DNA from 4 places in the Paramicrobacterium fandaimingii genome. Region 3 is predicted to be linked to each of the others. Evidence: predicted binding sites of a transcription regulator. Region 3 holds the regulator's gene; each other region holds the start of a gene.
What was found. Region 3 encodes LexA, which represses DNA repair genes until DNA is damaged. Its sites were predicted from a motif close to TCGAACANNTGTTCGA; they were not measured.

Region 1: a site for LexA is predicted at 4,105-4,120, ahead of HCR84_RS17395 (HNH endonuclease signature motif containing protein). Genes of this name have one in related genera too.
Region 2: a site for LexA is predicted at 3,871-3,886, ahead of HCR84_RS02445 (HNH endonuclease signature motif containing protein). Genes of this name have one in related genera too.
Region 4: a site for LexA is predicted at 3,398-3,413, ahead of HCR84_RS12845 (HNH endonuclease signature motif containing protein). Genes of this name have one in related genera too.

What each region holds. Positions count from the first base shown of each region.
Region 1 is NZ_CP061170.1:3,592,917-3,598,834, forward strand. Features, by position in the region: gene HCR84_RS17375 (J domain-containing protein) at 1-697, opposite strand, end outside; gene HCR84_RS17380 (Hsp20/alpha crystallin family protein) at 825-1,265, opposite strand; gene HCR84_RS17385 (MarR family winged helix-turn-helix transcriptional regulator) at 1,403-1,891, opposite strand; gene HCR84_RS17390 (stealth family protein) at 2,401-3,870, shown strand; gene HCR84_RS17395 (HNH endonuclease signature motif containing protein) at 4,159-5,613, shown strand; gene HCR84_RS17400 (phosphodiesterase) at 5,747-5,918, opposite strand, start outside.
Region 2 is NZ_CP061170.1:497,821-503,738, reverse strand. Features, by position in the region: gene HCR84_RS02465 (carbohydrate ABC transporter permease) at 1-654, opposite strand, end outside; gene HCR84_RS02460 (ABC transporter substrate-binding protein) at 742-2,040, opposite strand; gene HCR84_RS02455 (SDR family NAD(P)-dependent oxidoreductase) at 2,179-2,964, shown strand; gene HCR84_RS02450 (FadR/GntR family transcriptional regulator) at 2,997-3,818, shown strand; gene HCR84_RS02445 (HNH endonuclease signature motif containing protein) at 3,993-5,456, shown strand; gene HCR84_RS02440 (SDR family oxidoreductase) at 5,604-5,918, opposite strand, start outside.
Region 3 is NZ_CP061170.1:2,027,222-2,033,139, forward strand. Features, by position in the region: gene hisH (imidazole glycerol phosphate synthase subunit HisH) at 1-270, opposite strand, end outside; gene hisB (imidazoleglycerol-phosphate dehydratase HisB) at 267-872, opposite strand; gene HCR84_RS09820 (histidinol-phosphate transaminase) at 875-1,951, opposite strand; gene HCR84_RS09825 (hypothetical protein) at 1,969-2,313, opposite strand; gene lexA (transcriptional repressor LexA) at 2,566-3,237, shown strand; gene hflX (GTPase HflX) at 3,241-4,743, opposite strand; gene HCR84_RS09840 (class I SAM-dependent methyltransferase) at 4,789-5,430, shown strand; gene dapF (diaminopimelate epimerase) at 5,436-5,918, opposite strand, start outside.
Region 4 is NZ_CP061170.1:2,658,007-2,663,924, reverse strand. Features, by position in the region: gene HCR84_RS12850 (molybdopterin-dependent oxidoreductase) at 1-1,369, opposite strand, end outside; gene HCR84_RS12845 (HNH endonuclease signature motif containing protein) at 1,990-3,363, opposite strand; gene HCR84_RS12840 (arsenate reductase ArsC) at 3,533-3,970, opposite strand; gene HCR84_RS12835 (alpha/beta hydrolase) at 3,980-4,633, opposite strand; gene HCR84_RS12830 (NUDIX hydrolase family protein) at 4,721-5,299, shown strand; gene HCR84_RS12825 (DUF998 domain-containing protein) at 5,338-5,918, shown strand, end outside.

The DNA of each region.
Region 1 (5,918 bases), 1.6 Mb from region 3:
CCTCGCTGATGAGGTCACCGCGCCGCACTTTCGCTGGCGCTCCCCAGTCCTCCGACTGCACGGCGAACAGGCCACTCGGGCCCAGCACGACGTGGTCGATCTTGCGGGTGTCGCTCGCGGCAGCATCCGCATCGACGACCCACTTGTCGCTTCCTCGGTCTGTCGCGACCCCGTGCCACACGGTGTATCCCATGCCAAGCTCACCGAGCGCGCGCGCTGTCGCCTCTTCGGCGAGGGCGTCGGCGAGCGCATGCCTGATCTCGCTCGGTGCCCGGCGAATCAGCGCTTCGTCATAGATGTCAACGGGCTCCGTGCCGCGACCAACCCACTCACGCATCAGCGTGGTGAAGCGATCACGTGCTCGCCCACCCGGATGCCCGTACATGCGCGCCTTCGGCCGAGAATCGCGCTGCGTCGACTGCGTGCGCCCCGTGCTCCACACGTGGTCTGCGTCGTCAGTGTCGGCGGCTGATGCCGGGCGGGCGGACGAGCGCTTGTCGTACTCTGCCCGTGCTTCAGGCGTTCCCACGCGCTCCCACGCGAGCTGCACGGCGTTGAAACGCGCGGCGCTTCCTCCGAGATCGGGGTGGGTCTGCCGTGCTTGGCGCCGATAGGCGCGCCGCAGCTCCGCATCACTCGCTGAGCGGTCAACACCGAGCACGTCATACGCGCTCTCGTCGAGGGGGCTTTCAGTCATGAAGAGCTTTCAGATTGGGGACGACCAAAGACACTATCGCGAGAGGCTGTGTCGGCCATGAGTTTGGTCGCACAGCAACGACGCGGCCGTCGACCAATCGGTCGGCGGCCGCGTCGCATTCCTTCGCTTACGCCGCGGCGACGTCGTCGAACTCTGGTGCCGGTTCGGCACTCGCCGAGTTCACGACGATCTTGCGGGGCTTCGCGCGCTCACTCACGGGGATCATGATGCTCAGCACGCCGTTGTCGTAGCTCGCGCTGATCTTCTCGGTGTCGACACCCTGTCCGAGGCTCAGCTGGCGCAGATACGACGCAGGTCCCCGCTCGCGGGTGATCCACCTCACACCGTCGCCGCCTGACACCGGGCGCTGCGCGCGAATGGTCAGAAGCTGGCCGTCCACGTCGATGTCGACCGATCCCGGGTCAATCCCGGGCACGTCGGCGTTGAGCACATACGTGTCGCTGTCGCGATACAGATCCATCGGCATCTTTCGCGGCCCAGCGGGCGAGTCGGCGAATGCGCTGGCAAACGAGGCGAACTCGCGGAATGGGTCAAATGTTGCAGTCATTAGGTAACCTCCAAAACTTGAGTGTGTATTACTCAACGGCAACGGAGATGAGCACGCACCTATTCCGTGTGCTCACTTTTCTGCCTCGCTGACAGCGAACATGCGCTCGGGCATGCACAGTCTTCGGCGACTCGCACCTACATGGGCCCCGTCGTCATGCCGAAGCGACGATCGGGGTCAAGACGGTCGAGCACCTTCGCCATAATGCGCCTCATGTCGGCGACGTCACGCTCGTCTAGGGCGTCAATCACGCTCTGGCGCACGGTGTCGACGTGACCGGGAGCCGTCTCGAGCACCTTCTGCCACCCGTCGTCTGTGAGCTGGGCGTTGATCGCGCGGCGGTCGTCGACGTCGGGGACTCGCCTGACATAGCCTCGCCGCTCAAGGCGCGAGACGACATGGGACAGGCGGGGGAGCGTCGCGTTTGTGCGCGAGGCGAGTCGGGTCATGCGCAAAGACCGGCCTTCTGCCTCAGAGAGCATGGCCAGAGTGAAGTATTCGAAGTGCGTCAGATCGGCGTCGTGTTGAAGCTGAGTATCGAGAGCGCCGGGCAACAGCTCAACAACCGCGACGAGTCGAGTCCACGCCGCAAGCTGCTCAGGCGAGAGCCAGTGAGGTTCTGTCATACCCCCATTCTACCTTTAGTTGATGCGACAAGTAGTTCGTGCTCCATTCCTTGTAGCAACAACTACGGGAACACGCGGTTCCCTCGAGTCGCTCGGTTTCCTCCAGCTCACTCTCGCCGCTGGTGAGAGTGAGCTGGACAACCGGATTCGCCATGGGGAAGTCGATGCGGTAACTCTATTGACTGGTTATTATGCCCGAGATTCATCCGATCTCGGGCATCGTCGCGTGTGGGCAGTGGACGTAGACTAGCGAATGAAAAGGGGGCCTATTGGGAGAATCAGACGACACCCGGTTTGACCGGGATTCGGATACAGCGTTCCGGTCGCGCGAGCACGCGAGCGACTCCGCAGATCCGACAGCCCCTGAGCCCGTCCACGATGCGCCGCGCTTCTCGATAGACGAGCCTGTCATTCGAGTTGACGACCGAAAGCGTTTTGATCGTGACGACGTCGTCCACCGCAAAGGCTATTACTCGCTCTCGACGGGAACGTTCACTCCTCGCGATGCGATGATCTCGGATCTCATCGCCATTGCAGAAGCACTGGAGCAGGCGGAGATCGACTACCTCCTGGTGCGCGGAGAAGACGACCAGGAGACCATCGCCGTTGATCGACGCGACCGCCGCGCAGTTGAAGCGACCTTCGCCGGTGCCTTCGCCAATGAGCCGTTCTACGCGCTCACCCTGCCGAAGAAGCACAACCACGACGTTTCAGCCGCGCCCTTCTACACGGTCGACAAGGATGCTCGGGCCCTTCTCATCGCCGACGGAGCACTCTCGACGGATCCGAAGGCCAAGGTGCTCCGACTCTTTCGGCCACGCGTCGAACCGATCGGGCGACTCCGTTATGGGCCGAAGTCAGCCCCGCAGCTGGAGTTCTGGAGTTTCGGAGAGCAGACGATCGTCGCGCCGACTCCGAACGCGCTCACACGTCAGCAGCTTGACCGCTCGGAAGCCGTTATCGCGACAGTCACGCGCTTCGGCAGGGAATGGCCGACTCTCGAGAACATGTTCGCAGAACTCGCGAGTGACGTCGGGTTCGACATCGACATTGTCTTCTCGTGGGTCGACGGGTCAAGCGCCGATTACCAAAAAGCGCGCGCAGAGCAGATGGAGGGCGTTGTCGTGGGGGAGGGCGACGACTCCGTCGCCCGTTTTCGCCAGATTGACGAACTCAAGTATGCCCTCAGGAGCATCTACCTCTTTGCGCCCTGGGTCCGACGCATCTTCATCGCCTCCGACTCCCCGCCACCAGCCTGGCTCAAGCACCACCCCAAGGTCACCTTCGTTCCGGCCGAGAAGCACTTTGCCGACCCGAGCGTGCTTCCGACACACAACTCTCACGCCGTCGAAAGCCAGCTTCAGCACATTCCCGGTCTCGCGGAGCACTTTTTATATTCCAATGACGACATGTTCTTCGGACGCACTGTAAGCCCCGATCTCTTCTTCTCACCAGGTGGTGTCACCAAGTTTGTCGAAGCACGCACGCGTATCGGACTCGGAGACACCGATCCCGGGCGCAGCGGCCACGAGAATGCCGCCCGTGTGAATCGTGAAGTCTTGCGCGCGCGATTTGGGAAGGTGACGACGCGGCATCTCGAGCATTGTGCCGCACCGCTGCGTGTGAGCGTTCTCTCCGAGATGGAGCGAGAGTTCCCGGACGAATTCCGTCGTACCGCTGCCGCGCGGTTTCGCTCCGCCACCGACATCTCCGTGACCAACTCGTTCTATCACTACTACGCACTCATGACCGGGCGTGCTGTCGAGCAGCGGCAAGCGAAGGTGAAGTACATCGAAACGACGCTGAAGAGCGCCGTCCCCGCCTTGGAACGCCTTCTGCGCAAACGGGATCAAGACATGTTCTGCCTCAATGACGGTTCACACCCTGAGCTGAGTGACGCCGAGCGAACTCGGGCAGTGCTCAACTTTCTCAACCGGTACTTCCCATTCCCCGCACCGTGGGAGAAGGAAGAACTCTAGTCAGCCGGCACATGACGTCGACAGCCGCCAGAACCTCTCTCTCGCGCGTGGCAATGGATTCACGACCGGAACGTCGTCAATCTGCATCACCCGGAGCCTTCTGCAGTACGCGCCGGCGTGTGCCCCACAGGAACATCTTCAACACAACCGTTCCCTTCCAGGGCTCAGCAGTGCCCGTGGCATTGCTTCTTCGTCCACAGGCAGAAACTTTGGTGAGTTATCCACAATGGGTGGTTGACCGGGTGTTCTGTCGGTGGGAGTGTCGGTGGGTCCTGCGATACTTTGGTCATGCACGAAGCAGTCGCAGCACCTGGTTTCGAACCCAATGAGGGTCCGGATGCTGTCGCTGTGCGTGCCGCGGAGAAGACTCTGGCCGATGCTGCAGAACTGGCCTCGATCGACCCGACATCACTTTCCGCCGATACCCTGTTGACCTATACGGGCCTTCTCAGCAACATCTCCCGCATCATCGAGGGCCAGCAAGTCGGCAACGTGGGCGACATTGCTCGCCGGTCTGACACGGATGCCGGGTTTGATGGTCTCGCTGCCCGTCACGGGGCGAAGAGCCCCACAGCATTGTTTGAGGTGATCACGGGGGCGAAGAACTCCACAGCGTATCGGTTCGCGACAGTCGCGAAACACACAACACCGAGAGTCTCAGACACCGGGCTGCCTCTCGACCCGGTGTTCGCTCAGACCGCGGACGCGCTCGCCCAAGGCACGATTGGTCTTGATGTTGCCGAGTCGATCACCAGCACGTTGGCACCTGTCCTGCCCCGGGTTTCCCCCGAGCAGATCGACTGGGCCGAGAAAACGCTGATCGGTAATGCGACGGGTGCGTTCGGTGAAGTGCCGTTCACGGCGGATGCTGTGCGGCAGCAGGCCCGCGTGTTTCGTGTTGCTCTGGACCCTGACGGTGTCGAACCCACAGCAGAAGAGCTCCATGAGGCACGCAAACTGGTCTTCAAACACCAAGACGACGGATCGATGAAGATCACCGGGGTGCTCTCACCGGAACAGGCAGCGCAGGTGACACCCGTATTTGACGCGTGCATGTCAAAGCGCACGAGCCCAACGTTTATGCATGCTGAGGAGCTCGCCGCGACCAAGCAAGCACCCGAAGAACGCTCAAAGCAGCAGGAACGCGCAGACGTGTTCACGTCGATCATCGCCGGTGTCGGCAAACAACACTCCACACCGAAACTGCACGGGCGTGGCCCAACAGTGATGATCACGGTGAAGAACGAGGACCTCGACGCCGGTACCGGTGCAGCCTGGTCACCAGGAACACCAGCACCACTACCGATGAGCTTTGTGGCACAGATGCAATGCGATGGCGACACCCGCCAGGTACACATCGACGAACACGGCGACGTGTTGAACCTCGGGAACGCCAGACGGTTCTTCACCGCGAAGCAGCGCTTGGCGTTGATCGCCCGTGATGGGAACACCTGTGTTGTCGAGGACTGCAACGTGGCCGCCTGGCTGTGTGAAGCCCACCACATACACAGATACGAAGATGGCGGTCCCACCGACCTCGACAACGGTGTTTTGGCGTGTTGGTATCATCATCGGCTCCTCGACCACGACGACTGGACCATCACCCGCGACGAAAACGGCCGCCCCAGACTGACCCCACCAGACTGGTACGTGAACCGACGGTATCTGGGGCAGCGACGCGCTCCCGGAGACGACGACAGTGACCCGCCAGACGATCATCGAGATACCGGGCCGCGCACCTGACGTACGCGGCGGCCCCGACACACCCAACGCACGAGCCAAACAGCTCGCAGCGCTACGAGGTGTGCCCGGCGGACAACCCGAACCGCAACGCTCTCTGGCGCACGCTTAACTTACCGGCAGCGAGACACTCTCCCTAGCCAACCGATGCAGGAATCCGTCGCGCCGCCGCCTCGGCGGCCTGCGTACGCGAAAGCGGAATCTCGATACCGTCTGAATCCAGACGCCTCGCGGTCTCATCGGCATCGACATAGTCAAGCGCCCGATACTGACCAAGCGGCACAACCGAGTGCAACACGGTGCTCTCA
Region 2 (5,918 bases), 1.5 Mb from region 3:
GAACCAAAAGCGCTGCCAGGCGTTTGCTCCGTCGATGCGCGCCGCTTCGTCTGGCTCGTCAGACAGCGACGTCAGCCCGGCGAGCAGAATGATCGCGATCATCGGGGTGAACTCCCAGATGTCGACGAACATCAGCGTCGGCAGCGTCGTCGCCGGTTCAGAGAACCACGGTTGCGGGGGTATGCCCACCCAGCCCAGAAGCCTGTTTGCAAAGCCGATGTTCGGGTCGAAGATCAGTCGCCACATCATCGCGATGGCGACGGGAGTTGCGACAAAGGGCAAAAGAATCGCTACGCGAACCCACTTCTGCGCCTTGAACGGGCGCCACAGCAGAAGCGCAATGCACATTCCCGCGATGAGCTCTACCGCGAGTGCACCGAACGTGAAGACGCCCGTGCGCAATGCGGCGGGCCAGAAGCGATCGACGTCTGTCAGCACGTCGAGGTAATTCTCGAACCCGATGAAATCGGCGGGAGAACGCACGGATCCCTTGGCATCCGTGACGCTCAAGTACAGAGTCCACCCGATCGGAAAACCGATCAGGATGGCGGTGAAGATCATGGCGGGGGCGGCGAAGATCCATTTGCGACGGGCGTTCACCCACCGTGAGAACCGTTCTTTGCCCGAAAGCTGGTTCAGCGACGTCGTTGTCATTCGTCTCACTCGTTCATATCGGCGAGGGGAGAGCGGATGCTGGCACTCGGAGTGAGCACCAGCATCCGCCGCCTACTTCAGTGTCAACTACTTCTCGGAATCCAGGAGTTCCTGGAACTTCTTGTTCGCAGCGTCGGCCGCGGCATCCGAGTCGCCACCGGTGATCGCCTCGACGATCGGGGCGCCGACGATCTCGCGTGCCTCGGCAACGCCGACAACGAGCGGCCTGTCGTTTCCGACGCCGTTCTTACCGTTGACGTTGATGGCCTTCGCAAGCTCCTCGGGGAAGCTGGAGGTGCCTTCCGGGTTCTCCCACACCGAGGTGCGGGCGCTCGGAACGCCTTCCTGCTGAATCGCCAGCGTCATCTCGGGGCTCGTCGCCCACTTGATGAACTTCCACGCGTTGTCCTGATTCTGCGATGCCGCGTTGATGCCGAGGGCCCACGCCGCCACGTTGTACGGCTTTGACCCTGCAGGCCCCTCAGGGAACGGTGTGAACCCAACCTGGTCACCGATCTTCGACTTGTCGGGGCTCACCACGTTCTCGTAGAGACTCGATGCGTCGATCCAGAACCCGGCGTTGCCCTGCGCGAAGATCGCCGCAGCCTCAGGCCAGCTCATGTCTGTGCTGATCTGGTCGGGGCCATAGTCGTGCAGCAGCTTGCCGTAGTACGCGTAGGCTTCCTTCGCCTCATCGCTGCCGATTGTCGAGTTGCCGTCGTCGTCTTCCCACGTACCGCCGAAGCTGTAGAGGAATCCAGAGAACTGCGTGACAGCGGCCGAGGCCTGACTGCGCATGACGATTCCCGCGACACCATCGTTGTCTTCCTTGATGGTCTTTGCCGCATTCATCAGCTCGTCCATCGTCGTCGGAACCTCAAGGCCCGACTTCTCCAGAAGATCCTTGCGGTAGTAGACCATCTCGTTCTCGGTGATCATCGGAACTCCGACGACCTTGTCCTCGTACGTGGTCAAGCCAACGGGCCCGGACTGGAAGTCATCCCAGTTCCAGTCCCCCGCGTCATTCACCTTGTCGGTGATGTCGGCGAAGTAGCCGCTCTGACCGAAGAGCTTTCCTACCTGCAGCGGTCGGTACATCATGACGTCGACGTCACTTGACCCTGCGTTGAGCTTCACCTTGTAGTTGTCGACGAGCTGATCTTCACTCAGCTGATTGACGACAACTTTGAGGCCCGATTCCTTCTCGAACTCCGAGATCTTCTTCGTGATCACGTCAGTCCAGACGTGATTGGCGAGGGTGACGTTGAGGGTCTTCGATCCTCCGTCGTCTCCACCACCGCCACTGCTGCAGGCGGTGAGTACGCCTGCGCTGAGCAGCGCTGCCGCGGCTAGGGCCACGACTCGCTTTGCCGATCCAAACTTCATTGCTTGACCTCCTGTGCTTCCTTGCACTGTGGCAGACACTGATGCGTCGTCAGTCTCTAGGGTATATACAATAAGTATTACGTATCAATGACGTGATCAAAACGTGACCGCAGGGCGTCACGGGGCAATGGAGCCGACATGCACATAGATCTGGGCGACAAGGTCGCCGTCATCACCGGGGCTGGCCGCGGAATAGGCCGGGATATCGCACTTTCCCTCGCTCGCGAAGGCGTGCACGTTGTCGCCTGCGACGTCAACAGCGATGACATCGCAAACGTCACCAACGAGCTCGCAGCCATCGATCCGCTTTCACTCGGATACACGTGCGACGTGCGCGACGCCGGCCGCATTGCCGAGCTGCTTGCCGACGCACACACGGCGCTCGGTCGCATCGACATTCTTGTCAACAACGCGGGCGTTGTCGGCGATGCGCCCATCGATGAGCTCGACGAGAGCACCTGGGACGTCATTCAGGATGTGAATGTGAAAGGCACGTTCCTCATGTGCAAGGCCGTGGCACCGTACATGAAGAAGCAACGCGCAGGCCGCATCATCAATGCGGCATCATTTGCCGCGATCTCGCCGCGCGTTCGCAGCGTCGCCTACGCCACGTCGAAGGCGGCGGTCGCCCACTTCACTCGAGGTCTCGCGGGTGAGCTGGGGCCGTGGAATATCACCGTGAACGCATATGCGCCAGGAATGATCCCCACACAGATGAATCACTTCGCCGAGCTCCCCGACGACAAGCAGAGCGAACTTCTCGACACCCTGACGCTGCGACGCTGGGGCAGTACGGACGACATCGCGAACCTGATTTGCTTTCTCGCCTCTGACCAGGCGTCATACATTACCGGGTCGCTCATCGATGTGAGCGGCGGCAAACTCGCTACGCAGATTCCATCAGAGGCATACCACACAGACTGAGACGTGAAGACAGCGGAGGAGGGAGACGGCGCATGACCACAGATGACGAACGCGGCGCCATCAGGTGGCGATCAGATGTGCCACCGTTGCCCCCGCCTCGCACGCGCTTCAACGCACGACGCGGCCACGGGCTCTACGACCGCGTCGTCGACGTCATCGGGCAGCAGATCGTCACGGGTGAGCTCCCGATCGGGTCGATCATCTACGCAGAGCAGGTGTGCGAACAGCTCGACATCTCGCGCTCCGTCGTGCGCGAGGGCATCCGCACACTCAGCTCCATGGGGCTCGTCGAATCTCGACCTCAGCGCGGAACACGCGTGCAGCCGCGCGACCAGTGGGACCTGCTGAACCCCCACGTCGTGCAGTGGCGCGGCGAAGGTCCCGAGTACCTGCAGCAGATGTACGAGCTGCTTGAGCTGCGACTCGGCATCGAGCATGCCGCAGCGCATTTCGCCGCGCTGCGCATGAGCGATGAGGCCCGCGCAGCCGTTGTCGAGGCTGGCTATGCGATGCAACGCGCGTACAAAGACCGCGATCCGCACACATTCTTCGCCGCCGATGCAACCCTCCACCGGCTCATGCTTGAGGGCACAGGCAATGCGGTGATCGGCCAGTTTGCCGACACCGTCTCGACGGCGCTGCACATTCGCGGCAGCAATGCCTCGCGTTCGTACTCCACGGCGCAGAGCCTCGATTCAGCGTCGGCTGGGCGCCACGTCGAACTGGCCGAGGCGCTGGCGAGCAAGAATCCGGATGCTGCGCAGAAGGCCGTGAACGACATCATGTTCGCGACCCTCGCAGAGGTAGAGCACCTTCTTGAGAGCCGCTCTCCTCGCGACTCGTTGCGAGACTAACAACGCTCGCAACTCCTTCGCGCGCTGGCCAGCCCTTTGGCTCTGGCCCCTGTCGAAGACCTGTCTGCTCGCTTCTTCGTCCACAGGCAGAAACTTTGTCGAGTTATCCACAATGGGTGTGTGACCGGGTGTTCTGTCGGTGGGCGTGTCGGTGGGTCCTGCGATACTTTGGTCATGCACGAAGCAGTCGCGGCACCTGGTTTCGAACCCAATGAGGGTCCGGATGCTGTTGCTGTGCGTGCCGCGGAGAAGACTCTGGCCGGTGCTGCAGAGCTGGCCTCGATCGACCCAGCAGCGCTCACTGCCGATACCCTGTTGACCTATACGGGGCTTCTCAGCAACATCACCCGCATTATCGAAGGCCAGCAAGTCGGCAACGTCGGAGATATTGCCCGCCGTTCTGACACGGATGCCGGTTTTGATGGTCTCGCTGCCCGTCACGGGGCGAAGAGCCCCACAGCATTGTTTGAGGTGATCACGGGGGCGAAGAACTCCACCGCGTATCGGTTCGCGACTGTCGCGAAACACACAACACCGCGAGTCTCAGACATCGGGCTACCTCTCGAGCCCGTGTTTGCTCAGACGGCGCAGGCGTTGTCGGAGGGCACGATTGGTCTGGATGTTGCCGAGTCGATCACGTCGACGTTGGCACCTGTCCTGCCCCGGGTGGCGCCGGAGCAGATCGACTGGGCCGAGAAGACTCTGATCGGTAATGCGACGGGTGCGTTCGGTGAAGTGCCGTTCACGGCGGATGCTGTGCGGCAGCAGGCCCGCGTGTTCCGTGTCGCTCTGGACCCTGACGGTGTCGAACCCACAGCAGAAGAACTCCACGAGGCACGAAAACTGGTCTTCAAACACCAAGACGACGGGTCAATGAAGATCACCGGTGTGCTCTCACCGGAACAGGCAGCGCAGGTGACACCCGTGTTTGACGCGTGCATGTCGAAGAGAACCTCACCAACGTTCATGCACACCGAGGAACTCTCCGCGCACGGCCAGGAATCGGAACCCCGGTCGAAGCCGCAGGAACGCGCAGACGCGTTCACCGCGATGATCGCCGGTGTGGGGAAGATGACGTCCACACCGAAACTCCACGGCCGCGGTCCCACGGTGATGGTCACCGTGAAGAACGAGGACCTCGACGCCGGTACCGGTGCTGCCTGGTCACCGGGAACACCAGCACCGTTGCCGATGTCGTTTGTGACACAGATGCAGTGCGATGGCGACACCCGCCAGGTGCACATTGACGAACACGGCGACGTGTTGAACTTCGGGCACGCGCAACGGTTGTTCACCGCGAAGCAACGTTTGGCGTTGATTGCTCGTGATGGGAACACCTGCGCGGCTGCCGACTGTGACATTCCGGCGTGGCTGTGTGAAGCGCATCACGTGCAAAGATGGGAAAACGGCGGCCGAACAGATGTTGCAAATGGCCTGATCGTCTGCTGGTATCACCACAGATTGCTGGAACGCGGCGAATGGTCCCTCTCCCGCGACAAAAACGGCCACCCCAGACTGACCCCACCAGGCTGGTATGTGAACCGACGGTATCTAGGACGGCGACGCCGCATCACAGACAACGAAGACGACAACAGTGACCCTCCAGACGATCATCGAGATACCGGGCCGCGCACCTGACGTACGCGGCGGCCCCGACACACCCAACGCACGAGTCACACAGCTCGAAGCGCTACGACGTGTGCTCTCTCAAGCCATCCGCATGCAGAAACCATGAGTCACGCCACAGTTGAACCGACAGTTCCGGTAAGCCGTCAAAATTGCCTGCTATTTTCCATAGGAATGACTGCGAACGGGCGAAATCACCAGCTCATTGACACAGACCTCGGCGGGCGAGTCGAGCACGAACGCAACAGTACGTGCCACGTCGTCTGGGCTGAGCATGCGGCTGCGTGCCTCAGCATCCGGAACCGTGGGCCTCTTGTCAACGAACTCCGTGTCGATATCACCAGGACAGATGACTGTCGCGCTGATGCCATTGGCACTCTCTTGGTCATTGAGCGATTCGGTCAGCAATGCAAGGCCGGTCTTGCTCGCCGAATACGCAACGCCCGCACCACGTCCGAACGACCAGCCAGCCCA
Region 3 (5,918 bases):
GAACATCACCTGCATCCCGACGCAGATCCCGAGTACGGGGCGCCCACCGGCGAGACGCCGATCGATGACCTCGTCCGCGCCGGAAGATCGCAGCTGATCGACGACGGCGCGAAAAGCCCCGACACCGGGAACAAGCAGCCCATCTGATTCGAAAGCCTCGCGCTTGCTGCCTGTCAGTCGAACATCAGCACCAGCGGCTTCGAGAGCTTTCACAGCCGAGTGGACATTGCCCGAACCATAGTCGAAGACCACGACGCGGGGTGCGCTCACAGCGCACCCTTTGTCGACGGAATCCCCGAGACAAGCGGATCCAACGATTTAGCTTGCCGGAACGCTCGTGCGAACGCCTTGAACTCAGCTTCAGCAATGTGATGGGGGTCGCGGCCGACCTTCAGCTCGACGTGAACTGTCAGCGCCGCGTTGAGCGCTATCGCTTCAAAGACGTGACGCACCATCGACCCCGTGAAGTGGCCGCCAATCAGATGAAATTCGAAGCCCTCCGGTTCTCCGCCGTGAACGAGATACGGTCGCCCTGAGATGTCGACAACGGCTTGCGCAAGAGCCTCATCCAGGGGGACGAGCGCATCGCCATAGCGAGAGATCCCGGCTTTCGTGCCGAGTGCCTCCCTGATCGCCAACCCGAGTGCGATGCCGATGTCCTCCACCGTGTGGTGAACGTCGATGTCGGTGTCCCCCGTTGCGCGAACAGTGAGATCGGTGAGCGAGTGTTTGGCAAATGCCGTCAGCAGGTGATCGAAGAACGGCACAGACGTCGAGATGTCGCTCGTGCCCGAACCGTCCAAATCGATGTGCAGGTCGATGGACGACTCGCTAGTCTCGCGCTGAATGCGTGCGACGCGTGAAGAAGTCATACTCATGATCGTAGTGCGGTCATCGCGTCGAGGAACGCAGACGTCTCGGTTTCCGTGCCGGCCGTAACGCGCATGTGGCCGTCGATGCCAACATCTCTGATGAGGATGCCGCGCTCGAACAGGTGTTGGAACAGCGCCGATGTGTCGTCGACGCCGCCGAAGAAAACGAAGTTGCTTCCCGACCTGTACGGTCGGTACCCGAGTTCGGCGAGCCCGCTCGACATGCGGTCTCGCTGCGCCCGGATGTCGTCAACGACAGCAAGCATGGCATCGGAATGCCGCAACGCCGCCCGAGCAGCAGCCTGAGTCAGCGCCGACAGGTGGTACGGAAGTCGAACAAGGCGCAGAGCATCGGCAATCGCGGGATCAGCGGCGAGGTAACCGACGCGAGCCCCGGCAAATGCGAATGCCTTGCTCATCGTGCGAGAGACGATAAGGCGAGGCCGTCCTTGGAGCAGCTCCAGCGCGCTTGGGGTTCCCTGATCAGAGAACTCGGCATACGCCTCGTCGACGATGACGATCCCCGGTGCTGCCTCGTATGCGGCGCGAATGGTGTCGAGGGTCAGAGGCGTGCCCGTCGGGTTGTTCGGTGAGCACAGCACGACGACGTCGGGCGCGTCCTCCGCGATCACGCGAGCGATGTACTCGGGTGAGAGCTCGAAATCCTTTTCCCTCTCGCGACCGATCCATCGTGTGTTTGTCCCCATGGCAAGCAATGGGTACATCGAATACGTGGGAGTGAACCCAAGAAAAGTCCGCCCCGGGCCGCCGAACGCCAGAAGAATCTGCTGCAGCACCTCGTTCGAGCCGTTTGCGGCCCAGATATTCTCTGCCCGCATACCGTGCCCCAGATACGCCGCGAAGTCCTGCCGCAGTTCGGTGAACTCGCGGTCCGGATAGCGATTCAGCCCGATGATCGACGCTGCAACAGCCCCAACGATATCGTGCGCCACAACCTCTGGAATGCCATGTGTGTTCTCATTGACGTTCAGCGAAATCGGAACCGGAGCCTGCGGGGCACCGTACGGAGAGCGGCCGCGAAGGCCGTCGCGAAGAGGAAGATCATCGAATGTGGTCACCCCTCCATCGTATGGGCTTACCGAACAGCTTCCTCGTACCGTGACGGGATCGCGATTCGCTCACCCGCGGCCACCGATGACGTCTCAAGTCGATTGAGGTCGACGATCTCCGCAACCACGTCGCGGGGGTCGTGATCAGGCGCGATGCGCTCTGCCAGCATCCACAGCGATTCACCGGCGGAGACGGTCACGTATTCGAAGGTCGCCGACGATGACGAGTCGGATGCCACGGCGGAATTCGCGTGTACAGCGCCAAAGGCGATGCCGAACACAAAGGGAATAGCAGCGATTCCCGTAAGAACGGCGCGGCCGCGGGCGGTGAGACGAAGCCGGGGTGCTGCATTGGTCTGCGGGGATGTCATCGTTCTGCTCCTTCGTTGACGAGTTCGTTTCGGCCCTCAGGCCGGTGAGGGCCGAAACGAACCTGTGTTCCGAACCTATCTTCGACTGTTCGAACTGTCAACCATCTTTTTCGGTTGTCGCCGAAGAAATTCCGCGACACACTCGAATAGATGTTTGCCTCGACCCGCCGAAGCGGATACAGTTTCGAACACAGGGAACACATCACCACGAGCCACCGACATCGGGGCTCGTGAGGAGACAGGAGCAGAGCGATGGCACAGGATCCGACGAAGAAGACACGCACCCGTCGCCGCAAGAATCTGAGCGATAAGCAGAGGGCGATTCTCGAGTTCATCCAGCGGACTGTTTCGCAGAATGGCTATCCGCCGAGCATGCGCGAGATCGGCGATGCGGTTGGCCTTGCCTCTCTCTCGAGTGTCACCCACCAACTGAACCAGCTTGAGCTGAGTGGTTACCTGCGTCGGGACCCGAACCGCCCGCGCGCCCTTGAGGTGCTCATCGACCTTCCTCAGACCGCCGACATCGGTGAGACGTCAAGACCCGTCGGAGACGCCACCATGGTTCCCCTCGTCGGAAATATCGCCGCTGGCGTCCCCATCACTGCTGAACAGCAGGTCGAGGAGGTTTTTCCCCTCCCCCGCCAACTCGTCGGCAAAGGCGAACTGTTCATGCTCCATGTCAAGGGCGAGTCGATGATCGACGCCGCTATCTGCGACGGAGATTGGGTTGTCGTGCGCCAGCAGGCCACCGCAGAGAATGGCGACATTGTCGCGGCAATGCTCGACGAGGAGGCAACAGTCAAAGTCTTCCGCCAGCGAGACGGCCACACGTGGCTGCTCCCCCGCAACAGTGCCTATGAGCCCATTCTCGGCGACCACGCGGACATTCTCGGCAAGGTCGTCGCCGTTCTGCGCTCGGTCTGAGGATTAGCGCGCTTCGGCGAATTCCGTGACTTGCGCGGCGATTTCGTCGGAAACCGCCGCCTCGAGGTACGTGCCGTCTTCCCGATAGTCAATTTTCGTCACTTCACCGCGACGGTGAAGCATCGAAATGACGTCCCCACGGTCGTAGGGAACGAGCAGAGCCACTTCGACGGGAGGGTGGGGAAGCATCCGCTCGATCGTCTCGAGCAGCTCGTCTACCCCAGCGCCGGTTCGGGCAGAGGCGAATACGGCGTTCGGCGCGAGGCCCCTGAGCAGAAGTCGCTGGTCGTCATTGATCAGATCTGTTTTGTTGAAGACGATGATCTCGGGGATATCGCGCGCGCCGACGTCCCCGATCACGTCGTGGACCGTGGTGATCTGAGATGCGGGGTCGGGGTGCGCTGCATCGACGACGTGCACGATCACGTCCGCGTACGACACCTCTTCGAGAGTCGAGCGGAAAGCCTCGACGAGCTGGTGCGGCAGATTTCGAACAAAGCCGACAGTGTCGGAGAAGGTAAATTCTCGACCGTCGTCGGTACGTGTGCGCCTCGTCGTGGAGTCCAACGTGGCAAAGAGCGCGTTCTCCACCAGCACGCCCGCCTGAGTCACCCTGTTGAGAAGGCTCGACTTTCCGGCGTTCGTGTACCCGACAATGGCGACAGACGGCACGGCGAATCGTGATCTGTTTGCACGCTTTGCTTCACGTGCTGGCCCGAAGCCCTTGATTTGCTTGCGGAGTCTCGCCATGCGTGTGTGGATGCGGCGCCGGTCAAGCTCGATCTTCGTCTCGCCCGGTCCACGCGAGCCCATTCCCGCACCGGCACCTCCGACCTGACCACCAGCCTGACGGCTCATCGACTCGCCCCAGCCTCGCAGTCGAGGAAGCAGGTACTCCAATTGCGCGAGCTCCACCTGTGCTTTGCCTTCACGGCTCTGCGCGTGCTGGCTGAAGATGTCGAGGATGACTGCCGTCCGGTCGATCACCTTCACCTTGACGACGTCTTCGAGCGCTCGTCGCTGGCTTGGAGCAAGCTCTGTGTCGGCGATCACCGTGTCGGCGTTCAGCGAGCGCACGATGTCGCGCAGCTCTTCGGCTTTTCCACGCCCGAGGTAGGTGCTCGGATCCGGGTGCGGACGTCGTTGCAGCAGACCATCGAGCACAACGGCACCCGCTGTCTCTGACAGAGCCGAGAGCTCGCGAAGAGAGTTTTCGGCGTCGTCGGCGGATCCCTGGGGATATACGCCGATCAGCACGACGTTTTCCAGCCTCAGCTGGCGGTACTCGACCTCGGTGACGTCGTCGAGCTCGGTCGAGAGCCCCGCGACGCGGCGAAGCGCACGCCGCTCCTCGCGATCGAGCTGGTCACCGTCTGCGTTCGAGTCGGACCCATCTTGATGAAGGGCCTGAGCTCGGCCGAACACCGAGAAAGCACGTGCGTCCCCACTCGCGATGATGCGGTCGAGAGCGTCGTCGTCGGTGTTGTTCTTGCCCATATCAGCCATTTCCCTTAAGCCTAGTGTCGGAAGCCTGAGATAACGTACCTAACTATGACCGGCGATCACTATTTCTCGGGCGCTCCCAGGAGCGAGCTCACCATCAAGAGCATCACCGTCGATTTGGCGGGTGCGCAGCACAGTCTCACTTCGGCGAACGGAATCTTCAGTCCCGACCGTATTGATCTGGGAACTCGAGTTCTTCTGAGCAGCACTCCTCCTCCGCCAGAGGGCGGTCATCTGCTTGATCTCGGGTGCGGTTGGGGGCCCATCGCGCTCAGCCTTGGCCTGCTCTCTCCTGACGCCACCGTGTGGGGGGTAGACGTCAATGAACGGGCACTTGACCGGCTTCGGAGCAATGCGAAGACGCTTGGCCTTGATGGGGTGCGTGCTGTGCTGCCCCAGGACGTCCCTGAGGCGATACGGTTTCGCGCAATTTGGTCGAACCCGCCGATTCGCGTGGGAAAGAATGAGCTCCACGGCATGCTGCAGCACTGGATACCGCGTCTCCTGCCGGGCTCGGACGGGTACTTCGTTGTGCAGAGAAACCTGGGTTCTGACAGTTTGCAGCGTTGGCTTCACGACGAGCTGACCGACGAGTTCAGCGTGTCCCGTACCACGTCGAGCAAGGGCTATCGCGTGCTGCGTACGCGTCGGCACACGGGCTCAACCGAGCCGATCGACGTCGTGCAGTAAGCGACTCAGGCCAGGTCGATCGTTCCCGTATAGACAAGCTCCGCTGGGCCGGAAAGTCCGACGTGCTCACCGTCTTCCGCGGCAAACATGCGCACGCCGAGCGTCCCCCCTGGAACATCGACGCGCCAGTTGTGCGGGGCTTTCGAGCCGGCCCAGTGTCGTGTTGCAAGCGCAGACGCCGCGACGCCGGTTCCGCACGACAGCGTCTCGCCGACTCCCCGCTCGTGCACACGCATGCTGATGCGCCCGATGCCGTCCTTGACCAGGGGGTCGCGCGGAACGACAAGTTCGATGTTCGCTCCGTGTTCGGGCGCTGGCTCCACCTGGGGAACGTAGGTGAGGTCGGCGTCCGCCAGCTCGTCGAGGTCGGCAAGGGCAACGATGATATGGGGGTTGCCGACATTGATGCCTTGCCCAGGGCGAGCGACCTTCAGCTGCTTGACACGAACGAGAGGCTCACTCTCTTCAAGCACCCACCGGCCGAGATC
Region 4 (5,918 bases), 630 kb from region 3:
CCCATGCGACTCCGGCTATCGGGATGCGACCCGCTGAAACCGCCTCGCCGATCTTCGGAGTATCGACTCGAGACGAGAACTTGATTGGCGCCTTGGCGCTGTATCCGCGCGGCGTCCAGTACGCCTCGTCGTCGGCGAATGTCGTAATTGTGAGCTCTGTGAGCCACTTGGTCGCCGAAACGTAGCCGTACAGACCGGGCACGACCATCCGCACAGGGAAGCCGTGTTCCAGCGGCAGCGGCTCGCCGTTCATAGCGACCGCGAGAATGGCGTCGAGCCCGTCGTCGGTCAGAGCCGACAGGGGAGTGCTTGCGGTATATCCGTCGACGCTGCGTGACAGAACCATGTCGGCGCCGGACGTCGGTCCTGCCTTGCGCAGCACATCGCGCAACGGCACGCCGAGCCACATCGCATTGCCCGCGAGCTCGCCACCGACTTCGTTCGATACGCACGTCAGCGTGATCGCGTACTCGTCGAGCCCCATGTCGAGGATGTCTTGAAAGCTCAGCTCGACACGTTGATCGACCATGCCGTCGATCACGAGGCGCCAGGACTCGGGGTCGATCGTGGGCACGGTGAGTGCGGTATCGACGCGGTAGAAGTCCTCGTTTGGTGTGAAGAGCGAACTCAGCCCGGGAATGTTGAGATCTGCACCAGCTGGCACGGTCACGCTCGTGCGCGGGGACGGGAGCTTGAGGGCGCTGCGGATCGACTCTACCGATGCCGCTGCCATACTCACGGTGCGTGCGGTGATGCCGACGACGATCGCGGAGGCGCCTGCGATAGCCGCCATCATAAAGAATCGCCGTCTGTCGAGCCTGGTCGGCGACGTCTCGGAGGCGGCGGGCTCGATGTCTGTCGTTCTCGCATCACTGGCCGCTCCGTCCTCGAGATTCCGTTTGAGGGCGGTCGATGCTCGCCACGCTTGCAGCCGCCGGCTGAGGAGCGCGAGCAGGAAGGATCCGACGATCGTGCCAAGGAGAGGCGGGAGAAAGGCAAGCGGCGTCGCGCCGGCGCGGGTCAGGATCGCCGCGGTCGAGAGGATGCCCGCGACGACCAGCGCGACGACTCCGAGGGGAGGACGCACCAGCTGCACGATTCCCGCGATCGCCGAGGCGATGAGCACGGCCAGAGCAAGCCCTGCGAGCAAGGCAATCTTGTCGTACTCGCCGAAGGTGGCGATCGCGAACTCCTTGAAGGGTTGCGGCACGATGTCGATCACGAACCCACCTACCGCGAGGATGGGGCTGGCTGCGCGCGCGAAGAGCAGCGCAAACAGCTCTGCGGTGGCGAGGAAAACCGCGCCGCCGATCACGCCCGAGAGCGCCGCCCATACGATGAATCGCTTACCACTTCTGCGCTTGGTCATGGTCTCCTCCAACTTCACCTGCGACGGTGTGCTCTCGAGGTATTCGGAGACAGCGCGCAATCGGATGTGATCAATGCGCGAGACGCCCCACTCAGGGAGGTACGCCTCGTCACGTCGCGACGTGCGAGCCGGTCAGTGCGTTCGCTGATCAGGGTGTTGAAGAGGTTGTCGTGACGGTTTGTGTACGTGCGCTGACGAGCTCGGTCCGTGCGTCATTGACAATGCGTTAGGAGGCCAAGCGTCTACGCTGCTCGCGCTCAGGAATCCCGGCATCACCGAGTATCTTGAGACACGGCGTCGAGGCGCTCGAGTGAGACGGCCAACTGGGAGGGCGCGCCGGTCTTTGGCAGGAGTGTCACCCGAACGGACTCCGACCGAAACTTCTGGCGGCTCGACTCATCGTGGGGCGAGATCGCGCCAGATGCAGTGTCGACCGCTACGACGTCGCGAAGGAAATCGAGGCCACCGGGATGGGGGCGCGGCTCAGACCGCTTCGACGCAGTCGAAGCGCTGTGTGTTGGCTCTGCTCCAGGCCTGCCGGTTCTTGTCGATACGTCGCGATCGGAACCAGCTGTGCGCGTTAACTCAGGTGCACGAACCCGGCCTCAGAATCGCCGAGATCAGAACGGAGGGTTGTCGGGAAAATGCTTCCTTTCCGGAGCGGCAGGAACGGTTGCCTGCTCCGATTCTTCGAATTTCACGATTCGTTTGAAGCCGGGTTCACCGTTGGGGCGAACCATGTACTGGCGTCCCAGCGGAGACGTCCACACGATCGTGCCGTCATCGGCACGGTTCACCTGCCATGTTGACTCGTGTTTCAACTGGTGATGCGCTGGGCAGAGGGCCTGCAGGTTGTCGTTGCTGGTGTGACCGCCGTATTGCCAATCCTTCCGGTGATCAATATCGCACTGCGATGCGGGCCGGTTGCAGCCGGCGAATCCGCAGGTCTCGTCTCGGATCTCGACAAGCCGACGCAGATCGGCGGGCACCGCATAGCTATCGCGCCCGACAGAGAGCACGGTGCCGGTCTCGGGGTGGGTGAGCAGCCGGGTAAAACTCGGTGCATCGGCGGCCAACTCGCGGGCGGTGTCGGCATCGATCGGACCATACCCGTCAAGTGTGCCGGTTTCGTTCGAGCGCCCGAGCAACGTCATCACTGGCACCGTCACATGCACCGTCGGCCGAATCGTCGCCGCCCGAATCTCTTCACGCGATGACACGTCAACGGTGAAGCCGGTCATCGTAGCGTCGAGAACGGCATCTGCGGTGATCTGTGACACCGTGCGATCATCGCCAGCCGCTTTCAGCGACCGTGCCGTGTTGCGGGCTGCTGCCTCGATTCCCTTGATCTTCTCAATCGGGCCGATCACCGACAGGCACCCCATGCCGTCCGGAAGCGGTGCCACTTCGATATGACGGTTCTCCATCGCCCGATGCTTGCGTTCGGCTGCGGAATCTGGATTCAACCGCTCACGAATCGCAGCGGCAGCAGAGCGGAACTGCGGAGGCGTCGTCGATAGTGCCGTCTGAATGGCTGTGGACTCGAACTCGCGCTTCTGCTGAGCATCAAGCCCTTCAGCTTGCGAGACCATGATCTCTGCGTGCTGCACCGAGATCTGCCCGTCGTGCAACGCCGACAGCGTCTCGGGCAACTCGGTGACCAGAGTCTCACTGGTCTGCACCATCGACGCGACCTTCCGCTCCGACAGGTGAAGAGCGAGAGCAAGCTCGGAGATCAGAGCACGCCGCGTCCACTCCTCACGCGACGCCAGCGACGCCGTCTCGTCGCGAACAAACACGCGATCATTGCGCAACGCGAACTGCACAGTTCGACTCACCAACATGAAAACCCGCGCCTGCATGCTCGAAAGCAGCTCCTGCTGCTCCGCAACACTGTCAACCATCACCGACAACAGATCAGCAGACGCCCCAGCCGAACCAGGAGACGGATCATCACCACCCGGCGGCTTCACAAACTCATTGAAATCAACCATGTACGAAGTACATCACGAACCACCGACATTCCTGTCGAACATATGTACGGCGGAAAGATCGCATCTGCGTAGCCGCACGGCTCCGGCGTGTGCTCGGGGTCCGTGTCTCGGGGTCCGTGTCTCGGGGTCCGTGTCTCGGGTTCCGTGTGCTCGGGTTTAGGGCTCAGGTTTAGCGCCGGCGCTCGATGCCAAGCTCGTTCATGAGCGTCAGGATGCGCGAGCGGATCTCGTCACGGATCGGTCGCACCGCATCGATGCCCTGCCCCGCCGGATCGTCCAGCTGCCAGTCTTCGTAGCGTTTGCCAGGGAAGACAGGGCAGGCGTCGCCGCAGCCCATCGTGACGACAGCATCCGCTTCTTTCACAGCATCCGTTGTGAGCACCGTGGGGGTCTCGGCCGTGATATCGATGCCAACCTCGGCCATCGCCTCGACGGCGGTCGGGTTGATCTGGTCTGCGGGCATCGACCCCGCCGAGCGCACCTCAACGGCGTTGCCGCCGAAAGCGGAGAGAAAGCCTGCGGCCATCTGCGAGCGCCCGGCATTGTGCACGCAGACAAAAAGAACGACGGGAGGATGGGATGGCGATGGCGATGCGGAGGTCATCATGAGCGCTGGTCAGAGGTTGCGCTCGATGAAGGCTCGGGCGTCGGCGACGCCCTGCGGATTGATGCCGTGCCCGAGGCCCTCGTAAATACGCCCCGAAAGTGTGGAATGCGCGGGAAGCCAATCGGTGGTGCGCACAATCGCCGAATCGGCGATGACCTCGTCGATCGTTCCGCGCCCCCAGAACACCGGCGGTTTGCTCTCTGCGAGCTCGACATCGCCGGGCTCATCGCCCGGCGTCACGAACCCCGACATGACGAGGCCGTACCCGAAGCGCTTCGGGTCGCGCCGCAGAAGCTGCAGCACCATTGCGCCGCCCTGCGAAAACCCGAGAAGCCCAACGGACGTCGGCTTCACGGTGAGACTGTCGAGCCACGCGATGACAGCATCCGCCGAGTCGTTCACTTCGTCTCGACGGGGGCCACCTTCGGCTTTTGCCGTGAACCACGACCAGCCATCGAGAGGCCACGGTGCGGCATGCGGCGCGCGCAGCGCAGCGATCACGGGCTCAAGCGGAAGGGAAGGTGCGAGACCGAAGAGGTCGCCCTCGTGTGACCCGTATCCGTGCATCAGCACAAGGAGCGGCCGGCCCTCCCGGTCGGCCTCAGATGCCGACCAGATGACGGCGTCTGGGTCGATCACTGTGCTTGTCGGCTCACTGCTCATCGCTGAAAAACCTCCCATGGTCGCTGTGAAAACCAGCTTACCGGCGCGCTCCGACACCGCCGAGGCTCGACCTTGCAACAATGGAGCATGGCCGTTCGCACTCCAGACCCCGATCAGCCCGACGAGCCGGATGAGCCGCGCGGCACTCCGGCGCCCGGCTGGCTCACTGACATCGAGCTCGAGCAGATTCGGCATCGCCTACCGCTTCTTTACGTTGAAGCGGTGCCCGCTCGCGTCGACGGCATGGGCGTCGTCACCGAAGTCGGCGTTCTGCTGCGTGCCACGGCGACCGGTCAGATGACGCGCACACTCGTCTCCGGACGCGTCATGTACGGCGAGACGCTGCGCGACGCCCTGTTCCGACACCTCGAGAAAGATCTCGGACCCATGGCATTTCCGCTGCTTCCCGCATCGCCGACGCCGTTCACCATTGCCGAGTACTTTCCCATGCCCGGGCTTTCACCGTTCAGTGACGAACGGCAGCACGCCGTCTCGCTTGCCTATGTCGTTCCGGTCACGGGGACGTGCGAACCCAGACAGGATGCGCTCGAGCTCACGTGGATGCCGCCGGAGGAGGCGCAGTCTGAAGCCGTTGCCGCCGAGATGGAGGGCGGGCGCGGCACTCTGCTGCGCATGGCGCTCGCGAGCGTCGGCCGTCTTAACTGAGCGGCGGGTCAGCGCTCTTCTCTACACTTGACACTGTGATGTCTGCCGTTCGTCGACCCGCTCGCGCCGCTTCCGCGTCGACGCGACGCGACGGCCGGCGCGGCATCAATGTTGAGGTCGAAGCGCTCCTCGCCGGGGTGAGTGCTGCCCTCATCGCCGGGGCTTTCGCGTTCATCGTCTTCGGCGGCATGTCTGTGCCGATCTGGACGGATTGGGAGTGGGGCCGCTGGTCGATCGGCATGGTCTCCGTGAGCGCCGTCGTCGTGCTCGGAACCCTAGCCGCGGGGGTGGGCTACTGGCGCTCGCGCCGACTTGACGGCCAGGAGTGGCGTCTCGAGCTGCCGTCATGGAAGTTTCTGCTCGATGCCGTTGTCGTCGCAATCGTGCACACGGCACTCGGCGCGCTCGCGACCGCTGTTCTCCTTTTCGTCGTGCAGCTTGCGTTTCGGCGTCTCACCATCGACCCGGTGAGCGCGTCGATCGGCTGCGCCGTCGTCACAGGGCTTGCGGCGTACATGCTCTATCTCGCCGTGTCGCGACTCAACACCGTGAGCCTGTCGCAGCGCATGTTTCTCTTCGTCGGTGTCGGCCTGCTCACAGCCATGGCAACGTCGACGGA